One region of the Streptomyces sp. URMC 124 genome, then DNA from elsewhere that is predicted to be linked to it. Evidence: riboswitches for the same ligand, from Rfam matches in the RefSeq annotation. Region 1 holds a riboswitch; each other region holds the start of a gene.
What was found. A riboswitch is a leader RNA that binds a small molecule or an ion and turns the genes downstream of it on or off. The one in region 1 is predicted to bind cobalamin.
Positions count from the first base shown of each region.

Region 1 (6,677 bases):
CCTCGGCCGTGCGCTCGCCGGTGCAGAACCGCGCGTCGGTCTCGTCGACGTCGCTGGTGAGGAGGGTGGCGGCGAGGGCGTCGGTGCGGGCCACGATCAGGGTGGGCACGTCGGCGATGTCGGCGGCGAGACGGGCGGCGTTGAGGGTGCGGATGTGCTGGGCGGTGGGGACGAGGACCTTGCCGCCGAGGTGGCCGCACTTCTTCTCGGAGGCGAGCTGGTCCTCGTAGTGGATGCCGGCGGCACCGGCCGCGATCATCGCCTTGGTGAGCTCGAAGGCGTTGAGGGGGCCGCCGAAGCCGGCCTCGGCGTCGGCGACGATCGGTGCGAGCCAGTCGACGGCCGTGTCGGTGCCTTCGGCGGTCGCTATCTGGCCGGCGCGCAGCAGGGCGTTGTTGATGCGCCGCACGACCTGCGGCACGGAGTTGGCGGGGTAGAGGCTCTGGTCGGGGTAGGTGTGCCCGGCCAGGTTGGCGTCGGCGGCGACCTGCCAGCCGGAGAGGTAGATCGCCTGCAGCCCTGCCCGCACCATCTGCACGGCCTGGCCGCCGGTGAGGGCGCCGAGCGCGTGGATGTAGTCGCGTTCGTGCAGCTGCCGCCACAGGCGCTCGGCGCCGCGGCGGGCCAGGGTGTGCTCTTCGCGGACGCTGCCGGACAGCCGGAGGACGTCCTCCGCGGTGTAGGTGCGTTCGATGCCCTTCCAGCGGGGGTCGGTCGCCCACCGCTCCGCCAGTGCTTCCGCCGCCGTCGTCCGTGCCTGGGTCATGGTCGTCTCCCGTCGGTGCTGGGTTCTGTGAATCCTGCGAAGGGAAGCCGCTCTCCCTGTGTTGTCGTGGCCCGCCGTGCCGCGACCGGGTACGCAAAGGCTCTGTCGGTCCCGGGTTCTGCGTGACCCCGGCCTGATTCCGGCTGGTTCCGCCGGGCCGCACTACGACTCTGGCAGTGGCACTGCGTGCCATCAAGCCTGGCCCTCTGTCAAGTGTTGCGAATCTTCCCCGCACGTTTCGCCAAGTCTGCGAAGGTTCAATTCCCCATCCGAACGCGGACAGGAGTCGACGGTGAGCAAGACCTATGCGGGTGCCCGGCTGCGGAGGCTGCGCGAGGAGCGGCGGCTGAGCCAGGCCGAGTTCGCCCGCGTGCTGGGGATATCCCCGAGCTACCTGAACCAGATGGAGCACGACTCCCGTCCGCTGACCGTCCCCGTCCTGCTGCGGCTGACCGAGGCGTTCGGCGTCGACCCCGCCTTCTTCTCCGACGCCGGCACCACGCGGGTCCTCGCCGACCTGCGGGAAGCGCTCGCCGACGACCTCTCCGCCGCCCGCGTCTCGCCGTCGGAGCTGTCCGAGCTCGCCTCGCGCCTGCCCGCGGTCGCAGCCGTCCTGCTCGACCTCGGCCGCCGCAACCAGGCCCTGACCGAGCGCCTGGCGGAGGCCGCCGACGGCCGGGGCGGCAGCGGCGGCGCGGGCCCGGCCGCGCCCCGCTCTCCCCACGAGGAGGTCCGGGAGTTCTTCTACCGCCGCCAGAACTACCTCCACGACCTCGACACCGCGGCGGAGGAACTGGCCGCCGGCATGGGCGTCCGCCCCGGCGGAGTGCTCCCGGCCCTGGCCGGGCGCCTCGCGCAGCACCACGCCGTCCGGCTGGCCACGGACTCCGGCCGCCTCCACCACTACGATCCCGCGCGCCGGACCCTGCACCTCTCCGGCCGGCTCCGCCCCGGTCAGCGGGCCTTCCGCATGGCCACGCAACTGGCGCTGCTCGAATTCGCCGGGGAGCTGTCCGCGCTCGCCTCCGAGGACTACGAAGAGGGCTCGGCCGCGTGGTCGCTCGCGCGCATCGGCATCGCCAACTACGTGGCCGCAGCGCTGGTCCTGCCGTACGCCGCCTTCCACGCGACGGCGGAGGAGCTGCGTTACGACATCGAGCGGCTCACCGACCACTTCGGCGTCGGCTACGAGACGGTCTGCCACCGGCTCAGCACGCTCCAGCGGCCGCGGCTGCGGGGCGTGCCCTTCTCGTTCGTCCGCGTGGACCGCGCGGGCAACATGTCCAAGCGCCAGTCGGCGACCGGCTTCCACTTCTCGCGGGCGGGTGGCACGTGCCCGCTGTGGAACGTCTACGAGGCCTTCGCCGCCCCCGGGCGCATCCACGTCCAGATCGCCGCCATGCCCGACGGGCAGCGCTACCTGTGGACCGCCCGCACCGTCACCCGTCAGCGCGGGGGGTGGGGCGAGCCCGGCAAGACGTTCGCCATCGGGCTCGGCTGCGAGATCCGGCACGCCGCCCGGCTCGTCTACTCCGACGGGCTCGACCTCGGCAACGCCTCCGCGGCCACGCCCATCGGCATGGGCTGCCGCATCTGCGAACGCCTCGACTGCCCGCAGCGGGCCGTGCCGCCGCTCGGCCGCACCCTCGCGATCGACGAGAACAGCAGCACGTTCGTGCCGTATCCGGTGGCAGAGGACGGGGCCCGGTGAGAAGGGGGCCGGTGAGAAGGCGCCGCAAAAACCGGGGTGGACTTACTAGGACGTCCAACTATATGTTCGTGACCAAGGCCCGCGGTGCAGGGAAGCCGGTGCGATTCCGGCACGGTCCCGCCACTGTGACCGGGGAGTGTGCCGTCGACAGCACGCCACTGACGCGATGTTCCATGCGTCGGGAAGGCTGGCGGCGCGCGGTGATCCGGGAGTCAGGATACCGGCCGCGGGGTGTTCCGTGTTGTCCACGAGGATGGAGCAGACACGCATGGCACCGGTCCGTGTTCACGACCACGACCCTGGTGATCCGGCGGAGCGCGCGCACCCGAGCGCGCACGCGTAGCTCCTCCCGGAGCCGCGTGGCCCCAGGAGCCCCCATGCCCATCCCCGGATCTCACCTGACCTGACGAGAGCAGGCTTCCATGGTCCGTGAACTGACACATTTCATCGGCGGTAAGCACACGCCCGGAACGTCGGGGCTCTTCACCGACGTGTACGACCCCAACACCGGTGCCGTACAGGCCCGGGTGCCCCTGGCCGGGCACGAGGAGACCACCGCCGCGATCGCCGGTGCGGCGGCCGCCCAGCCGGAGTGGGGCGAGTGGAACCCGCAGCGCCGCGCCCGCGTCCTGCTGCGGTTCCTGCAGCTGGTCGACGGCGAACGGGAGGCGCTGGCCCGCCTGCTGTCGGCCGAGCACGGCAAGACGATCGCCGACGCCCACGGCGACCTCCAGCGCGGCCTGGAGGTCGTCGAGTTCGCCGCCGGCATCCCGCACCTGCTCAAGGGCGAGTTCACGGACAACGCCGGTACGGGCATCGACGTCCACTCGCTGCGCAGCCCCCTCGGCGTCACCGCCGGCATCACCCCCTTCAACTTCCCCGCGATGATCCCGCTGTGGAAGGCCGCACCCGCCCTCGCGTGCGGGAACGCGTTCGTCCTCAAGCCCTCCGAGCGCGACCCGTCCGTACCTCTGCGGCTCGCGGAGCTCTTCCTGGAGGCGGGGCTGCCGCCGGGCGTCTTCAACGTGGTCAACGGCGGCAAGGAGGCCGTCGAAACCCTGCTGGAGGACCCCAGGGTGCAGGCTGTCGGCTTCGTCGGCTCCACGCCGATCGCCGCGCACATCTACGCCACCGCCGCGGCCCGCGGCAAGCGCGCCCAGTGCTTCGGCGGCGCCAAGAACCACATGATCGTGATGCCGGACGCCGACCTCGACCAGGTGGCCGACGCCCTGATCGGCGCGGGGTACGGGTCGGCGGGCGAGCGCTGCATGGCGATCTCCGTCGCCGTCCCCGTCGGCGAGGAGACCGCGGACGCCCTGGTCGCCAAGCTCAAGGAGCGCATCGGCGCGCTGCGCATCGGCCGCTCCGACGACCCGGACGCCGACTTCGGCCCGCTGGTGAGCCGGGAGGCCCTCGACCGCATGCGCCGCTACGTGGACATCGGCACCACGGAGGGCGCCGAACTGGTCGTGGACGGCCGCGGTTTCGTCCTGCCCGGCCACGAGAACGGCTTCTTCGCCGGAGCGACCCTCTTCGACCGCGTCTCGACGAGCATGCGCGTCTACCGGGAGGAGATCTTCGGCCCGGTGCTCTGCATCGTCCGCGCCGCGAACTACGAGGAGGCCCTGCGGCTGCCCAGCGAGCACCCCTACGGAAACGGCGTGGCGATCTTCACCCGGGACGGGGACACCGCGCGGGACTTCACCCGCCGGGTGAACACCGGCATGGTCGGCGTCAACGTGCCCATCCCCGTACCGGTGGCGTACCACACCTTCGGCGGCTGGAAGCGCTCCGGCTTCGGCGACCTCAACCAGCACGGCCCGGACGCGATCCGCTTCTACACCCGTACGAAAACCGTCACCTCGCGCTGGCCCTCCGGGGTCAAGGAGGGCGCGAGCTTCACCCTTCCCACGATGCGGTGATGACGGCGGTGACGACGGTGACAACGACCACGACCAGGAACATGACCGGCACCATGCTCTCCGAGGAGCAGCTGGCGATCGCCGAGACGACGCTGGACTTCGCCGAGGAACACCTCGCCCCGCACGCCGTCGCCTGGGACCAGGGCAAGCACTTCCCGGTCGACGTCCTGCGCAAGGGCGCGGACCTCGGGCTCGGCGGCGTCTACGTCCGCGAGTCCTCCGGAGGCTCCGGCCTGACCCGCTCCGACGGCGTCGTGATCTTCGAGACGCTGGCCACCGGCTGCCCGTCCATCGCCGGCTACCTCTCCATCCACAACATGGTCGCCTGGATGATCGACCGCTACGGCGACGAGGCCCAGCGTGCCCGCCTGCTCCCGGCCCTGTGCTCCATGGACTTCCTGGGCAGCTACTGCCTGACCGAACCGGGCGCCGGGTCCGACGCGGCCGCGCTGCGCACGCGCGCCGAGCGCGACGGCGACCACTACGTCCTCACGGGCGTCAAGCAGTTCATCTCCGGCGCGGGCACCTCGCACGTCTACATCGTGATGGCCCGCACCGGCGAGCCGGGCCCCCGGGGCGTCACGGCCTTCGTCGTCGAACGCGACGACCCCGGGCTGTCCTTCGGCCCCGACGAGAAGAAGATGGGCTGGAACGCCCAGCCCACCCGCCAGGTCGTCCTCGACGGCGTGCGCGTCCCGGCCGGCCGCCGGCTCGGCGCCGAGGGCGACGGCTTCCGCATCGCCATGCACGGACTCAACGGCGGCCGCCTCGGCATCGCCGCCTGCTCCCTCGGCGGGGCGCAGAGCGCGCTCCACCGCAGCCTGGCCTACCTCGCGGACCGCGAGGCGTTCGGAGCGCCGCTGCTCCACGCGCAGGCCCTGCAGTTCGAGCTCGCCGACATGGCGACCGAGCTGGCGGCCGCCAGAGCGCTCGTCCGCCAGGCGGCGGAGGCCCTGGACCAACGGCTCCCGCAGGCTGCGCAGCTGTGCGCGATGGCCAAGCGGTTCGCCACCGACACCGGCTTCGCAGTGGCCGACAAGGCCCTCCAGTTGCACGGCGGCTACGGCTACCTCAGCGAATACGGCATCGAGAAGATCGTCCGCGATCTCAGGGTGCACCGGATCCTGGAAGGAACGAACGAGATCATGCGCCTCATCGTGGCCCGCGGACTGACGGGCGCCGTCCGATGACGCCGGACCGCACCGGCTCCGCCACCTCCGCCGACTCCACCGACTCGACCGACTCCACCGACCGCACCCTGCTGCGGACCGACGACGTGCTGCGGACGGACGACGTCCTGCTGCACACCGAAGGATGCGCGGCCTACATCACCCTCAACCGCCCCGAGGCCCTCAACGCCCTCACCCACGCCATGGTGCTCCGCATCGGTGAGGCCCTGGCCGAATGGGAGAAGGACCCCGCCGTCGGGACCGTGGTCATCACGGGCGCGGGCGAGCGCGGGCTGTGCGCCGGCGGCGACATCCGCTCCATCCACGAGTGCGCGCGCACCGGAGGGTCCGCGTCGGCGGACTTCTTTCGCGACGAGTACCGGCTCAACGCCCTGATCGCCCGCTATCCCAAGCCGTACGTGGCCGTCATGGACGGCATCGTCATGGGTGGCGGCGTCGGCGTCTCCGCGCACGGCAGCGTACGGATCGTCACCGAGCGCTCGCGGGTGGCCATGCCCGAGACGGGCATCGGCCTCGTCCCCGACGTCGGGGGCACGTACCTCCTCGGACTGGCCCCCGGTGAGCTGGGCACCCATCTGGCCCTGACCGGTGCCGTCGTGGGCGCGGCGGACGCCCTGCTGTGCGGGCTCGCGGACCACTACGTCCCGTCGGAGCAGCTGCCCGGGCTGGTCGGGGACCTGGCGCTGAAGCCGGTGCACGACGTCCTCGCCGCGTACGTCCGCCCTGCGCCGCCCGGCCTGCTGGACGACGCGCGGGAGTGGATCGACCACTGCTACGCGGCGGACACGGTCGAGGAGATCGTGGACCGGCTGCTGGGCTGCGGTGTGCCCGCGGCCCGGGACGCCGCGGGTGCGCTCGCCGCCAAGTCGCCCACCGCCGTGAAGGTGACGCTCGCCGCCCTGCGCCGCGCGCGGGAACTCGGGCCGCTGGAGCGGGTCCTGGAGCAGGAGTACCGCATCTCCTGCGCGGCGCTGACCTCGCCGGACCTCGTCGAGGGCATCCGCGCCCAGGTGATCGACAAGGACCGTGACCCCAGGTGGTCCCCCGCCACGCTCGCCGAGGTGAGCGAAGCGGACGTGGCCCGGTAC
Region 1 covers NZ_JBPQTS010000001.1:121,824-128,500, forward strand. Annotated here, with positions in the region: gene aceA (isocitrate lyase) at 1-766, opposite strand, end outside; gene ACSNOG_RS00535 (short-chain fatty acyl-CoA regulator family protein) at 1,059-2,477, shown strand; cobalamin riboswitch at 2,543-2,720, shown strand; gene ACSNOG_RS00540 (CoA-acylating methylmalonate-semialdehyde dehydrogenase) at 2,900-4,399, shown strand; gene ACSNOG_RS00545 (acyl-CoA dehydrogenase family protein) at 4,441-5,589, shown strand; gene ACSNOG_RS00550 (enoyl-CoA hydratase/isomerase family protein) at 5,586-6,677, shown strand, end outside.

Region 2 (6,677 bases), on a different contig from region 1:
GTCGCCGGCGGCGAGCAGCGCCATGGTGGCGCCGGTGGACCAGCCGTGGAGGACGATACGGCGGGCGCCCTGGGCCAGGGCATAACGGACGGCAGCGGCGAGATCATGCCATTCGGTGAGCCCGAAACGGCTGATTCCGTCCGGTGGCCGGGGAGCTCCGGGATCACCCCGGTAGGCGACGTCGAGGACCGGCAGCCGCAGCCGGTGCAGGAGCGGCATGACGACCATGGGGTGCTCGCGGGTGGCGCACAGGCCGTGCACGGTGATCACCCAGGTGTCGCGGGCGGCCGGCAGGAACCAGGCGGGCAGCGGTCCCAGCTCGCCCGGGACCACGACGTCGGCGTGGTCGAGGCCGAGGGCGTCGCGGGGGTTGCCGGCGTGCAGCTGCGGCGTCAGCCACACCCGGTCGCCGGGCTCGGGCACGCCGCGCGTGACGCGCTCCAGGCGGCGCACGACGCCGTCGGCGGCGTGCGGCACGTCCTGGAGGACCGAGCCGACGACGGCGTGCAGGCCGCTGCCGGTCAGCCCGTACGTGCCCGGGCGCAGCGAGGCCTGGTGGCGGGTGAGGGTGATGCGGTCGCCGTCGACGGAGTGGACGGCCAGCCGCGGCTGATCGGGCGGCGGCCGGCCGGGAGCGGCCCGCAGTGCGGCGTCGGAGGCGTACCGCCCGGCCGCCAGGGCTGCTGCGCCGGCACCGATCGCTGTGACGGCGGCCACGGCCGCCCTGGTCCGTATGCCCATGACTTCCAGTGTGGGCGGCACGGGCGACGACGGCCAGTGGGCACGAGGCGCCTGCCGGCGGGGGGCTTGCCGTGGTGGCGGGCGGCGGTCGCAGAGCCGGGCGCGACCGCGGCCGGAGGGTCGCGCCTCCGCCACGACGCGCCGCCCGGGCGGTGCCGGACCTGCCGCCGGGACGGCACCGCTGGGCACCGCCGCGGTGGGAACTCGCCGTGGCGGCGGGGGTCGGGCGTGGTGGAGGTCACGGCCAGGGTGGCCGCAGCCCCGCCCGCAGGGGCTCGGGCCCTACGGGCGGCCGTAGCCGCGGAGCTTTTCCTGGGCCCGGGCCGCCTGGGTGGGGGTGAGGAGCGTCGGGGTGCGGCCGGGGACGGAGGAGGCGGTGAGCCAGACCCGGCACATCCACTCCAGCTGCGCGGTGCGGTCGTAGGCCTGGTCGAGGCCGTCACCGTACGTGAGGGTGCCGTGGTTGCGCAGGAGGCAGCCGGTGCGGCCTTCGAGGGCTTCCAGGGCGTGCGCGGCCAGCTCGTCGCTGCCGTAGAGCGCGTAGGGCGCCACCCGCACCGGGCCGCCGAGCGCGCCGGCCATGTAGTGGATGAGGGGCAGCTCGTCGACGAGCGTGGAGACGGCCGTCGCGTGCACGGCGTGGGTGTGCACGATCGCGGCGGCGCCGGTGGCGCGGTAGACCGCGAGGTGCAGGGGCAGCTCGCTGGTGGGCGCCAGATCGCCCAGGAGCGGGCGGCCCTCCATGTCGACGGCCACCACGTCGCGCGCGGTCAGCCGGTCGTACGGGATGCCGCTCGGGGTGACCACGACCGCGTCCCCGGCCCGCGCGGAGACGTTTCCCGAGGTGCCCACCACCAGGCCGTCGGCCGTGGTGCGGCGAGCCGTGGCCACGACCTCGGCCCACACCCGGCGGATCTCTTCGCTCTCCTTCATCCGTCGCTCCATCCGTCCCTCGGTCCGTCCCTCGATCCGTCCTGCCATCCGTCCCCCACCTCCGGTTCGCGTCACTGATCGGCCCGGCCCAGTTCACCTTCCGTTCACCCAGGGTCTTTACGGTCCAGGCTGTACTGACCATCGAGCTGATTGCCTGGGTGAATGGAACACATCACGCTTCTCATCGGGATCGTGATCGTCACGGCCTTGGTGTTCGACTTTACGAACGGCTTCCACGACACGGCCAACGCCATGGCCACCACCATCTCCACCGGCGCCCTCAAGCCCAAGACCGCGGTGGCGATGTCGGCGGTCCTCAACCTCGTCGGAGCGTTCCTGTCCGTCGAGGTGGCCAAGACCATCTCCGGGGGAATCATCGATGAGACCGCCGGCATCAGACCCGAAGTGATCTTCGCGGGTCTGGTGGGCGCCATCGTCTGGAACCTGCTGACCTGGCTCGCCGGGCTCCCCTCCAGCTCCTCGCACGCCCTCTTCGGCGGTCTGATCGGTGCGACGGTCGTCGCCGTCGGCTTCGACGCGGTCAACACCGACAAGGTCGTCATGAAGGTCCTGATCCCGGCCGTCGCCGCGCCGCTCGTGGCCGGCATCGCCGCCTGGTGCGCGACCCGGCTCACCTACCGGCTCACGCGCGGCCGCGACGAGCAGGAGACCGCCAAGGGCTACCGCGCCGGGCAGATCGCCTCGGCCGCCCTGGTCTCCCTGGCCCACGGCACCAACGACGCCCAGAAGACCATGGGTGTGATCACCCTCGCGCTCGTCGCCGGCGGCGTCGTCGCCCCGCACGCCGACCCGCCCATGTGGGTCATCGTCTCCGCGGGCCTGGCCATCGCGCTCGGTACGTACCTGGGCGGCTGGCGCATCATCCAGACCCTCGGCAAGGGCCTCACCGACATCAAGCCCGCCCAGGGCTTCGCCGCGCAGACCGGCGCCGCGACCGTGATCCTCGCCTCCTCCCACATCGGCTTCGCCCTCTCCACCACCCAGGTCTGCTCCGGCTCGATCATGGGCGCCGGCCTCGGCCGCAAGGGCGGCGTCGTGCGCTGGTCGACCGCCGGCCGCATGGTGATGGCCTGGGGCCTGACCCTGCCCGCCGCGGGCCTGGTCGCCGGTGGCGCCGCTCTCCTCGCCGACCAGGGCGACTGGGGCGTCGCGGCCGTCGCCGTCCTCGGCCTCGCCGTCTCCGGTGCGATCTGGCTGGCCTCGCGCCGCAAGCCCGTCACCCACGACGACCTGGACTCGCGCGACACCGCCGCCGACGCCGAGCCGGCCGGTGTCATCACCGCCGCCCTGCAGGCCGTCGCCCCGCCGCCGGCCGGCCCCGCCGCCGCGGCGGGCTGAGGCTCCCAAGGCTTAAGGAAGAAACAGCATGCACATCGACTGGGCAGCTCTCGGCCAGGTCTTCGGCGTCAGCCTCGTGGTGACGGTCGGCCTGGTGGGCATCTTCACCCTCGGCATCGTCGGCACCTCGCCCCGTGCGGGGGGCCCGGCGGACCCGGGCGCGGGTACGCTCGCGCGGCGCTCGGGGGCGTACGCCTGCTTCGCCGTGTGCGCGGCGGCCGTGGGCTACGGCATCTACTTGATCGTGGCGTAACCCTCACCCGCTCCGCTCCGACCGGCCGGGATCCCTCAGGGGGTCCCGGCCGGTCGGCGTTCGGTGCGCCGCTGCGGCCCGGGCGTCCGCGACTCGTCCCAGGTCAGAAGTGAGTTGACGGCGCACGCGGCGCATGGTGGACTTCCGGAGCCAAACGGCGACAGCAGAGGAAGCCGGTGTGAATCCGGCGCGGTCCCGCCACTGTCACCGGGGAGCGTCTCCCCCACGCGATGCCACGGCGGCGAGCCGGAAGGCCGGGGCGGCGTAGATCCGGGAGCCAGGAGACTCTGGTCGCCGGTCACGTCGAGCCAGGGCGCGGACCCTGAGTGAGGACACATCGTCATGCCCGGCGCCCGCCACCGAACGCCCCGCACACTCCCCTCTCCCCACCGAGGCGTGACGGCGGTCTGAGCCGATGCGTGCCGATCCCATCGGTTTCGCGTGCGGCGCCGCCCTCGGCTTCCTCGGTGACCGCGTCCTGGGCGACCCCCGCCGCGGCCACCCCGTGGCGGCGTTCGGCCGTGCCGCGCAGGCCGTGGAGCAGCGCCTGTGGCGCGACCACCGCGGCCACGGTGCCGCGCACGCCCTGCTGTGCGCGGGCGGCGCCGCCGCCGGTGCCGCCCTGCTGGCCCGCGCCGCGCGCGCTTCCCGCCCCGCCGACATCGCCCTGACCGCCGTCGCGACCTGGGCCGTGCTGGGCGGCACCTCCCTGGGCCGCGAGGCCCGCGCCATCGGCGGCGCGCTCGCCGCCGGTGACGTCGACGTCGCCCGGGAGCGACTGCCGCACCTGTGCGGGCGCGACCCGCAGGCCCTGGACGGGCAGCAGATCGCCCGCGCCGTCGTGGAGTCCGTGGCCGAGAACACCTCCGACGCCGTCGTCGGCGCGCTGGTGTGGGGCGCCCTGGGGGGCGTGCCGGGGCTCGTCGGCTTCCGGGCGGTGAACACGCTCGATGCGATGGTGGGCCACAAGTCCCCCCGCTACCGCCGTTTCGGCTGGGCCTCGGCCCGTCTCGACGACGTCGCCGGCTGGCCCGGCGCCCGCCTGACCGCGGCCCTCGCCGTCCTCGCGGGCCCGGATCCGCGCGGCGCCTGGCGGGTGGCCCGGCGGGACGCCTCCCGCCACCCCAGCCCCAACGCGGGCCCCGTCGAGGCGGCGTTCGCGGGAGCGCTCGGCGTGCGGCTCGGCGGCACCCTGGCGTACGCGGGCCGCGTCGAGCACCGGCCCGTGCTGGGCGCGGAGAACCGCCCGGTGGCGACGGACGACATCGAGCGCGCGGTACGCCTCTCGCGCCGGGTGTCCTTCCTGGCCCTGGGAACGGCCGTCGTGGGCAGGCTCTCTGTCGGAAGCTTCGCACGGTACGCACGGAGGAGGAGCCGGTGACGGCTGACAGGAGCGGGCCGCGGGGCCCGCTGGGCGGGGGCCTGCTGGTGGCCGGCACCACCTCGGACGCGGGCAAGAGCGTGGTGACGGCCGGCATCTGCCGCTGGCTGGCCCGCAAGGGCGTCAAGGTCGCGCCGTTCAAGGCGCAGAACATGTCGCTCAACTCCTTCGTGACGCGCGAGGGCGCGGAGATAGGCCGGGCACAGGCCATGCAGGCGGCCGCGGCCCGCGTGGAGCCGAGCGCCCTCATGAACCCGGTGCTGCTCAAGCCCGGCGGCGACCGCAGCAGCCAGGTCGTGCTGATGGGCAAGCCGGTGGGCGAGCTCAGCGCGCGCGGCTACCACGCGGGCCGCCAGGAGCAGCTGTTCGGCACGGTGACGGAGTGCCTGGAGGAGCTGCGGCGCACGCACGACGCGGTGATCTGCGAGGGCGCCGGCAGCCCGGCCGAGATCAACCTGCGGCGCAGCGACATCGTCAACATGGGCATCGCCCGGGCGGCCCGGCTGCCCGTGGTCGTGGTCGGCGACATCGACCGCGGCGGCGTCTTCGCGTCGTTCTTCGGCACGACCGCCCTGCTCTCGCCCGAGGACCAGGAGCTGATAGCGGGTTACGTCGTCAACAAGTTCCGTGGCGACGTGACGCTGCTGGAGCCCGGCCTGGACATGCTGCGCGACCTGACGGGCCGTCCGACGCTGGGCGTCCTGCCGTTCGCGCACGGCCTGGGCATCGACGAGGAGGACGGGCTGCGCGTCTCGCTGCGCGGCGCCGTACGGGAGTCGGTGGTGGCTCCGCCGCACGGCGCGGACGTGCTGCGGGTCGCGGTGTGCGCGGTGCCGCTGATGTCCAACTTCACGGACGTGGACGCGCTGGCGGCCGAGCCGGGCGTCGTGGTGCGCTTCGTCGACCGCGCGGAGGAGCTCGCCGACGCCGACCTGGTGGTCGTGCCGGGGACGCGCGGCACGGTGCGGGCGCTGGCCTGGCTGCGCGAGCGCGGGCTCGCGGACGCCCTGGTGCGGCGTGCCGCGGAGGGCCGCCCCGTCCTGGGCATCTGCGGCGGCTTCCAGGTGCTGGGCGAGCGCATCGAGGACGAGGTGGAGTCGCGGGCGGGGACCGTCGAGGGCCTCGGCCTGCTGCCCGTGCGCATCCGCTTCGCCGTGGAGAAGACCCTGGCCCGCCCCGTGGGCACGGCCCTGGGCGAGCCCGTCGAGGGCTACGAGATCCACCACGGCGTGGCCGACGTGCGGGGTGGCGACGAGCCGTTCCTGGACGGCTGCCGCGTGGGCGCCGTGTGGGGCACGCACTGGCACGGTTCGCTGGAGAGCGACGGCTTCCGGCGGGCGTTCCTGCGGCGCGTCGCGGAGGCGGCGGGCCGGGCGTTCGTCCCGGCGCCGGACACGAGCTTCGCCGCGCTGCGGGAGGAGCAGCTGGACCGGCTGGGCGATCTGATCGAGGAACACGCGGACACGGACGCGCTGCTGCGGCTGATCGAGAACGGGGTGCCCCCGGGGGTCCCGTTCATACCGCCGGGCGCGCCGTGAACAGGAAACCCCCGCGGATGCGGGGAGCACAGCAGAGCTTCGACGAAGTGATCGCCGAGCAGCGAACAACCCCCGCTGATGCGGGGACCAGGAGGCAATCGTGGCCCTCAACCACGGCAGCAGGCAGCCGGTTCGGCGAGAGTCTCTCGAAGGAGTGAACAGCGCATGAGTACCCCCTACCCCTTCACTGCGATCGTCGGCATGGAGGATCTGCGCTTGGCTCTGCTGCTGAACGCGGTCTCCCCAACTGTGGGCGGAGTGCTCGTACGAGGTGAGAAGGGAACGGCCAAAACCACGGCCGTGCGGGGCGTCGCCGGGCTGATGCCACCCGTCTCCGTCGTCGAGGGCTGCCGCTTCTCCTGTGACCCGGTGTCACCGGACCCTGCGTGCCCGGACGGGCCGCACGGCGTGGAAGGCCCGGAGGGAACCCGCCCGACGCGCATGGTCGAGCTGCCCGTCGGCGCCTCAGAGG
Region 2 covers NZ_JBPQTS010000120.1:12,960-19,636, forward strand. Annotated here, with positions in the region: gene ACSNOG_RS23085 (alpha/beta hydrolase) at 1-741, opposite strand, end outside; gene ACSNOG_RS23090 (class II aldolase/adducin family protein) at 1,024-1,674, opposite strand; gene ACSNOG_RS23095 (anion permease) at 1,837-3,033, shown strand; gene ACSNOG_RS23100 (hypothetical protein) at 3,062-3,286, shown strand; cobalamin riboswitch at 3,454-3,573, shown strand; gene ACSNOG_RS23105 (cobalamin biosynthesis protein) at 3,702-4,667, shown strand; gene ACSNOG_RS23110 (cobyric acid synthase) at 4,697-6,205, shown strand; gene ACSNOG_RS23115 (putative cobaltochelatase) at 6,371-6,677, shown strand, end outside.
Region 2: linked by a shared signal. The riboswitch ahead of ACSNOG_RS23105 (cobalamin biosynthesis protein) and the one ahead of ACSNOG_RS00540 (CoA-acylating methylmalonate-semialdehyde dehydrogenase) in region 1 are both predicted to bind cobalamin.

Region 3 (6,677 bases), on a different contig from region 1:
AAAGGTACAGCCGCGCCTCGGGGGAGTTGATGTGCTTGTACAGCGTCAGCACAAGGTTGTTCGCCACGATCGAGTCGCCGGTCGCGAAGAACGCGACGAGGCGGCCGATCATGTGCTGCTCGCCCGGGGAGAGCTTGGCGAGGTCGGCGACGTCCGAGTGGAGGTCGACCTCCTCGACGGTCCAGGTGTTCTTGATCGCGTCGCGGTAGCGGTCGTAGAAGTCCGGGTACCGCATCGGACGCAGGGTCAGCTCGAAGCCGGGGTCGAGCAGGTTCTTCTGTTCAGCGGCGGACATTACTGGCAGGCCTCGCAGGACTCGGGGTTCTCAAGGGAGCAGGCGATGGCGTCCGCGTCGGGCGCGGCCTGCTGCACGGGGATGGTGGCGGGGGCCGCGGCACCGCCGGAGGCGGCGCGGGCGATGCGGGTCGCCGGGCGCGAGCGCAGGTAGTACGTCGTCTTGATGCCCTGCTTCCAGGCGTACGCGTACATCGAGCTGAGCTTGCCGATGGTGGGCGAGGCCATGAAGAGGTTCAGCGACTGGCTCTGGTCCAGGTACGGCGTACGGGCCGCGGCCATGTCGATCAGGGCGCGCTGCGGGATCTCCCAGGCGGTGCGGTAGAGGTCGCGCACCTCCTGCGGGATCCACTTCATGTCCTGGATCGAGCCGTTGGCCTCGGTCATCGCCTCGCGGGTGGCGCGGTCCCACACGCCGAGCTTCTTGAGGTCCTCCACCAGGTAGGTGTTGACCTGGAGGAACTCACCCGAGAGCGTCTCGCGCTTGAAGAGGTTGGAGACCTGCGGCTCGATGCACTCGTAGACGCCCGCGATGGAGGCGATGGTCGCCGTCGGGGCGATGGCGAGCAGCAGCGAGTTGCGCATGCCGACCTCGGCGATGCGGGCGCGCAGCGCCTCCCAGCGGTCCTCCCAGGCGGCCACGGCGTTGGGGTAGTGGTCCGGGTGGAGCACGCCGCGGGCGGTGCGGGTCGCGGACCAGGCCGGGTGCGGGCCGTGCCGCTCGGCGAGGTCGGCAGAGGCCTCGTAGGCCGCCAGCATGATCCGCTCGGAGATCTTGGTGGACAGCGCCTTCGCCTCGGCCGAGTCGAAGGCCATGCGCAGGCGGAAGAAGACGTCCTGCAGACCCATCAGGCCCAGGCCCACCGGGCGCCAGCGGCTGTTGGAGTTCCCGGCCTGCTCGGTCGGGTAGAAGTTGATGTCCACGACGCGGTCGAGGAAGGTGACGGCCGTGCGGACCGTGCGGTCCAGCTTCTCCCAGTCCATCTCGCCCTCGGCACCGAGGTGCTGCGCGAGGTTGACCGAGCCCAGGTTGCAGACCGCGGTCTCGCCGTCGTTCGTGACCTCGAGGATCTCCGTGCAGAGGTTCGAGGAGTGGACGACCGCGCCCTTCTCGGCCGTCTGGTTGGCGGTGCGGTTGGCGGCGTCCTTGAACGTCATCCAGCCGTTGCCGGTCTGCGCGAGGGTGCGCATCATGCGGGCGTAGAGCACGCGGGCCGGGATCTGCTTGACGGCCTTGCCCTCGGCCTCGTACTTGCGGTACGCGGCGTCGAACTCGTCGCCGTAGAGGTCGACCAGATCGGGCGTGTCGGCCGGGGAGAACAGCGACCACTCGGCGTCGGCCTCGACGCGGCGCATGAACTCGTCCGGGATCCAGTGCGCGATGTTGAGGTTGTGGGTGCGGCGGGCCTCCTCACCGGTGTTGTCGCGGAGCTCCAGGAACTCCTCGATGTCGGCGTGCCAGGTCTCCAGGTAGACGCAGGCCGCGCCCTTGCGGCGGCCGCCCTGGTTGACGGCGGCGACGGAGGCGTCGAGGGTGCGCAGGAACGGCACGATGCCGTTGGAGTGGCCGTTGGTGCCGCGGATCAGCGAGCCGCGCGAGCGGATGCGGCTGTACGACAGGCCGATGCCGCCGGCGTGCTTCGACAGGCGCGCCACCTGGTGGTAGCGGTCGTAGATCGAGTCCAGCTCGTCCAGCGGGGAGTCCAGCAGGTAGCAGGACGACATCTGCGGGTGGCGGGTGCCGGAGTTGAACAGCGTCGGGGAGGACGGCAGGTACGACAGGCTGCTCGTCAGGCCGTAGAGCTCGGCGACGTCGGCGACGGCGCGCTCGGAGTGGTCCTCGGCCAGGCCGCAGGCCACGCGCAGCAGGAAGTGCTGCGGGGTCTCGATCACGTTGCGGGTGATCGGGTGGCGCAGCAGGTAGCGGCTGTGCAGGGTGCGCAGGCCGAAGTAGCCGAAGCGGTCGTCGGCGCCGTCGGCGAGGGCCTTCTCGACCAGCTCGTCCAGGCGCGCGGCGTGACCGGCCACGAACGCGGCGGTGTCGTCCGCGATCAGGCCCTCGCGGTGGCCGACGGCGACCGAGGCGGAGAAGGACGTGGCGCCCTGGCCGGCGGCCTCCTCGGCGATCGCGCGGGTGAGCAGCCGGGCGGCGAGCTTGGAGTACTCGGGCTCCTCGGCGATCAGCCCGGCGGCGGCCTCGGTGGCGAGGGAGCGCAGCTCGGCCTCGTCCGAGTTCGCGCTCCGGCCCCGCAGTGCGGCGGCGGCGACCTTGCCCGGGTCGGTGGCGGGAAGGTCGGCGGTGAGGTCGGTCAGGGTGCGCAGCAGCGCGGTCCCGGGGCCGCCGGTCGCTTCCGCAGTCGCTGAGACCGGATCGGCGGGCGCGATGGTCACTGAGGCTCTCCCTCGCTCGGCTGGGTGGGGGCCGGCGGGAGGGCTCGACGGTCGCGCACGGGCACGCCTGATGGACCAGGGCATGCCTCGTAGGCGTCCGCCGGCCCAACCCGCGAGGCCCGGACGAATTCAACGCCCATAGCCGAGCCCAGGGCAGGCTCGGTGGAGGGCGGCTGCCGGCAGGTACTCGGACTCCTGCATGCGCGGCTTAACGGCATACATGCACCGTTGCGGGACAGTTCCGGATTTCCACCGGATTCCCCTGCGACGACAGCGAGGACGAGCATACATCTAGTGCCGCCCCCCGTACGCGCCCCCACATGTTGTGTCGCGCGGTAAGCGCATGGGTCGGAATGTGTTATCAGGCCCCGGTGTTGAGGGTGGGTCCGCAGGTCGGAGGGGTGCCGGGCGAGGGGCACGGCGAAGGGGCGTCACGCGCCCTCCAGAGGGGCGTGACGGCCCGGTCGGCTCCGCGGGGCGAGGGCCCCGCCGAGGGTCGCTCTAGTGGCCTCCAGGGGCCCCTGCGGTGGCCGGCGGGAGCTCGGCCTGCACCCCCGGGTCGCCGGCGTCCGCCGTGTAGTCCGCGGCGGCGGTCTCGTCCTTGCCGTCCGGCGCGCCGAGCGCCTTCAGGACGAAGGTCAGGACGATGACGACGATCACATTGAGCACGAAGGCCGTGAGCCCGATATAACCCTTTTCCCCGATAAGGGGGATGAGGTTGGTATTGCCGAAATGATCCTGCGTGGCGCTCGGCGTGTCGTACGCCTTCCAGGTGCCGTAGACCATGCCCGCGGCCCAGCCGGCCAGCAGGGCCCAGCGGTGGAACCAGCGGGTGAAGAGGCCGCCCACGAGAGCGGGGACCGTCTGCAGGATCCAGATGCCACCGAGCAGCTGGAAGTTGATGGCGACGGTCTTGTCCATGGTGAGGACGAAGACGAGCGCGCCGACCTTCACCAGCAGCGACGCGAGCTTGGAGACCTTCGCCTCGTGCCCGGGCGAGGCGTCCGGCCGGATGAAGTCCTTGTAGATGTTGCGGGTGAAAAGGTTCGCCGCTGCGATCGACATGATCGCGGCCGGGACCAGGGCACCGATGCCGATGGCCGCGAAGGTCACGCCCGTGAACCAGTCCGGGAACATGTCCTCGAACAGCTGGGGGATCGCGAGCTGCCCGTTCTTCACCTTGATCCCGGCGGCGATGGCCATGAAGCCGAGCATCGCCAGCAGGCCCAGCATCAGGGAGTACAGCGGCAGGATCGTCGTATTGCGGCGGATGACGTTGCGGCCTTTGCTGGAGAGAACCGCAGTCACCGAGTGGGGGTAGAGGAAGAGCGCCATCGCGGAGCCGAGCGCGAGCGTGGCGTACGCCCACTGCGCGTCGGGCCCGCTCACCAGGGCGCCGCGCGGCTTGCCGGTCTCCGGGTTCTTCACCGCGAACGCTTCGCCCGCCTTGCTGAAGATGTGGTCGAAACCACCCAGCTTGATCGGGATGTAGATGATCGCCACGATGATCACGATGTAGATCAGCGCGTCCTTGACGAAGGCGATCAGCGCGGGCGCCCGCAGCCCGGAGGAGTAGGTGTAGGCCGCGAGCACGCCGAAGGCGATGAGCAGCGGCAGGTCCTTCATGAACCAGTTCGACCCGCCGCCCACGCCCAGCACGTCCAGGACCGCCTGTATGCCCACCAGCTGCAGCGCGATGTACGGCATCGTCGCGAGGATGCCGGTGAGCGCGAGGGCGAGCGACAGGCCCTTCGAGCCGAAGCGGCCGCGGACGAAGTCCGACGACGTCACGTAGCCGTGCTTGTGGGAGACCGACCACAGGCGGGGCAGGAAGGTGAAGACCAGCGGGTAGCACAGGATCGTGTACGGCACCGCGAAGAAGCCGGCCGCACCGCCCGCGTAGATCGCCGCCGGGACGGCCACGAACGTGTACGCGGTGTAGAGGTCACCGCCGAGCAGGAACCAGGTGACCCAGGTGCCGAACGAGCGGCCGCCCAGCCCCCACTCGTCGAGGTTGTCCGCATTCTCGGCCCGCCGCCACTTCGAGGCCATGAAGCCCATGACCGTCACGGCGAGGAAGAAGAAGATGAAGACGGCGAGGGCCACGCCGTTGACGCCGTCCTTCACCGCCGCTCACCCGCCTTGCGGGCCCGCTCCTGGCGCCGCACGAGCACGTAGGCGACGGCGGTGAGCAGGGTCGATATCGGCACCCACAGCATCTGGTACCAGTAGAAGAGGGGGATGCCGATGAAAGCGGGCCCGGTCCGGGCGTAGGAGTCCACCCACAGCATCGCGACGAACGGGACGGCGAGGCACAGCCCCGCCACGGCGAGGGGCGCGGTGACGACCGCCCTCCTGCCGCCCTCCGGTGGTTCCGTCATGGTGGTGACTCCCCCCTGTGTGATCACTGCGTGATGCGCAGGAAATCTAGGTGAGGGCCCCGCCGACCGTCACCCCCTGTCCGCATATCGGTATGACAACGTCATCAGCGCTGTTGAAAAGACGTTCCGTTTATGGTGAGTTGGTGGACATGGAGCGTCCTTGAAGTGGGCGGTCGCCGGCAGCGGCGAGGTCGTGCGGCGCCGTGTACTGCCGGCCCTGCGCGGTCTGGGCGAGGAGGCGGCGTACGTCTGGAGCCGGGATCCGGAGCGCGCCGCCCGGACGGCGGCGGAGCACGGGGTGCCCGCGGGCGGTGACGACCTCGGCCGGCTCACGGCCGCCGACGCGGTGTACGTGGCCACGCCGGTCGCCGCGCACGTCCCCCTCGCGCTCCACGCGCTGCGCGCCGGCTGTCACGTGCTGGTCGAGAAGCCCCTGGCGGGCGCGCTCGGCGGCGGGGGCGCGCTGGCGGCGGAAGCGGAACGGGCGGGTCTGTGCGCGGGGGTGGCCTACCCCCGCCGGCTGGGGCCGGCCGCACGGCAGCTGCGCGAGGCGCTGACGGCGTGCGCGCCCGCGCGCGTGCGGATCACCTTCAGCGCCCCCTTCGACCCGGCGCCCGGGCACTGGCGCACGGACCCGGCCGTGGGCGGCGGCGTCCTCGCCGACGCGGGCAGCCCCCGTCTGGACCTGCTGCTGGCGGTGCTGGGTCCGCCCGCGCGCGTGGGCGCGCGCTTCGGCCGCAGGTTCGCCGCCGGAGCCGAGCGGCGCGCCCACCTCTCCCTCGGCTGGGCGTCGGGCACGTCGGCGGAGTGCCGCTTCGCCTGGGCGAGTGGTCCCGGGCGGGACCGCCTGGACGTCACCGCCGGGGGACGCTTCCTGGCGCTCGACCCGCTGGACGCGGAGCTCGCCCCCAACCCGCACGCACCGCTGATCGCCGACTTCGCGGCGGCCGTGCGGGAGGGGCGGGAGCCCGCCTGCCCGGTGGTGGACGCCGTCGTCGTGGACGACGTCATCACGGCGGCCTGCTGGGCGGCGCGCTTCCGCAACGAGTGAACGGACAACCGCGGCAACCGGGATGACCACCGCGACTGGGGAGCAGTGGGTGTGACACGGGTGGAACCGGTACCGCTGCGGCCGATGGCAGGAAAGGTGGGACAAACGTCCTTGTGAGGGGACGAGTGACCTCGCATGCTGATCAATGCGGCCGGCGCGGCCCGCCCGGTCGCAACGATCACGATCTGTGGGGGTTTCCACATGAGTGCGTCAACCGGTCCCAGCCGACGGGGACTTCTGGGGACGGCGGTGGCCGGAGCGGTGGGGGCGGGCCTCGCAACGGCGGGGGCCGCGACGCCGGCGTTCGCCGCGCGGGCCGCGGGCGGCGACGCGACCGGTTCCGGCGAGCGCACCGTCGCGCTGCTGCTCTTCGAGGGGTTCACCGCGCTCGATGCGATCGGCCCGTACGAGGTGCTGTGCCGGCTGCCCGGCGTCCGCGTCGTGACGGTCGGTGCGCACCGGGCCGGCCCGGTCCGCACCGACACCGGTGAGCTGAGCATCGTCGCCGAGCGGGCGATGGCGGAGGTGACCTCCGCCGACGTCCTGCTGGTGCCCGGCGG
Region 3 covers NZ_JBPQTS010000113.1:5,481-12,157, forward strand. Annotated here, with positions in the region: gene ACSNOG_RS22240 (ribonucleotide-diphosphate reductase subunit beta) at 1-295, opposite strand, end outside; gene ACSNOG_RS22245 (ribonucleoside-diphosphate reductase subunit alpha) at 295-2,685, opposite strand; adenosylcobalamin-variant (AdoCbl-variant) riboswitch at 2,859-2,959, opposite strand; gene mctP (monocarboxylate uptake permease MctP) at 3,187-4,812, opposite strand; gene ACSNOG_RS22255 (DUF3311 domain-containing protein) at 4,809-5,066, opposite strand; gene ACSNOG_RS22260 (Gfo/Idh/MocA family protein) at 5,227-6,117, shown strand; gene ACSNOG_RS22265 (DJ-1/PfpI family protein) at 6,319-6,677, shown strand, end outside.
Region 3: linked by a shared signal. The riboswitch ahead of ACSNOG_RS22245 (ribonucleoside-diphosphate reductase subunit alpha) and the one ahead of ACSNOG_RS00540 (CoA-acylating methylmalonate-semialdehyde dehydrogenase) in region 1 are both predicted to bind cobalamin.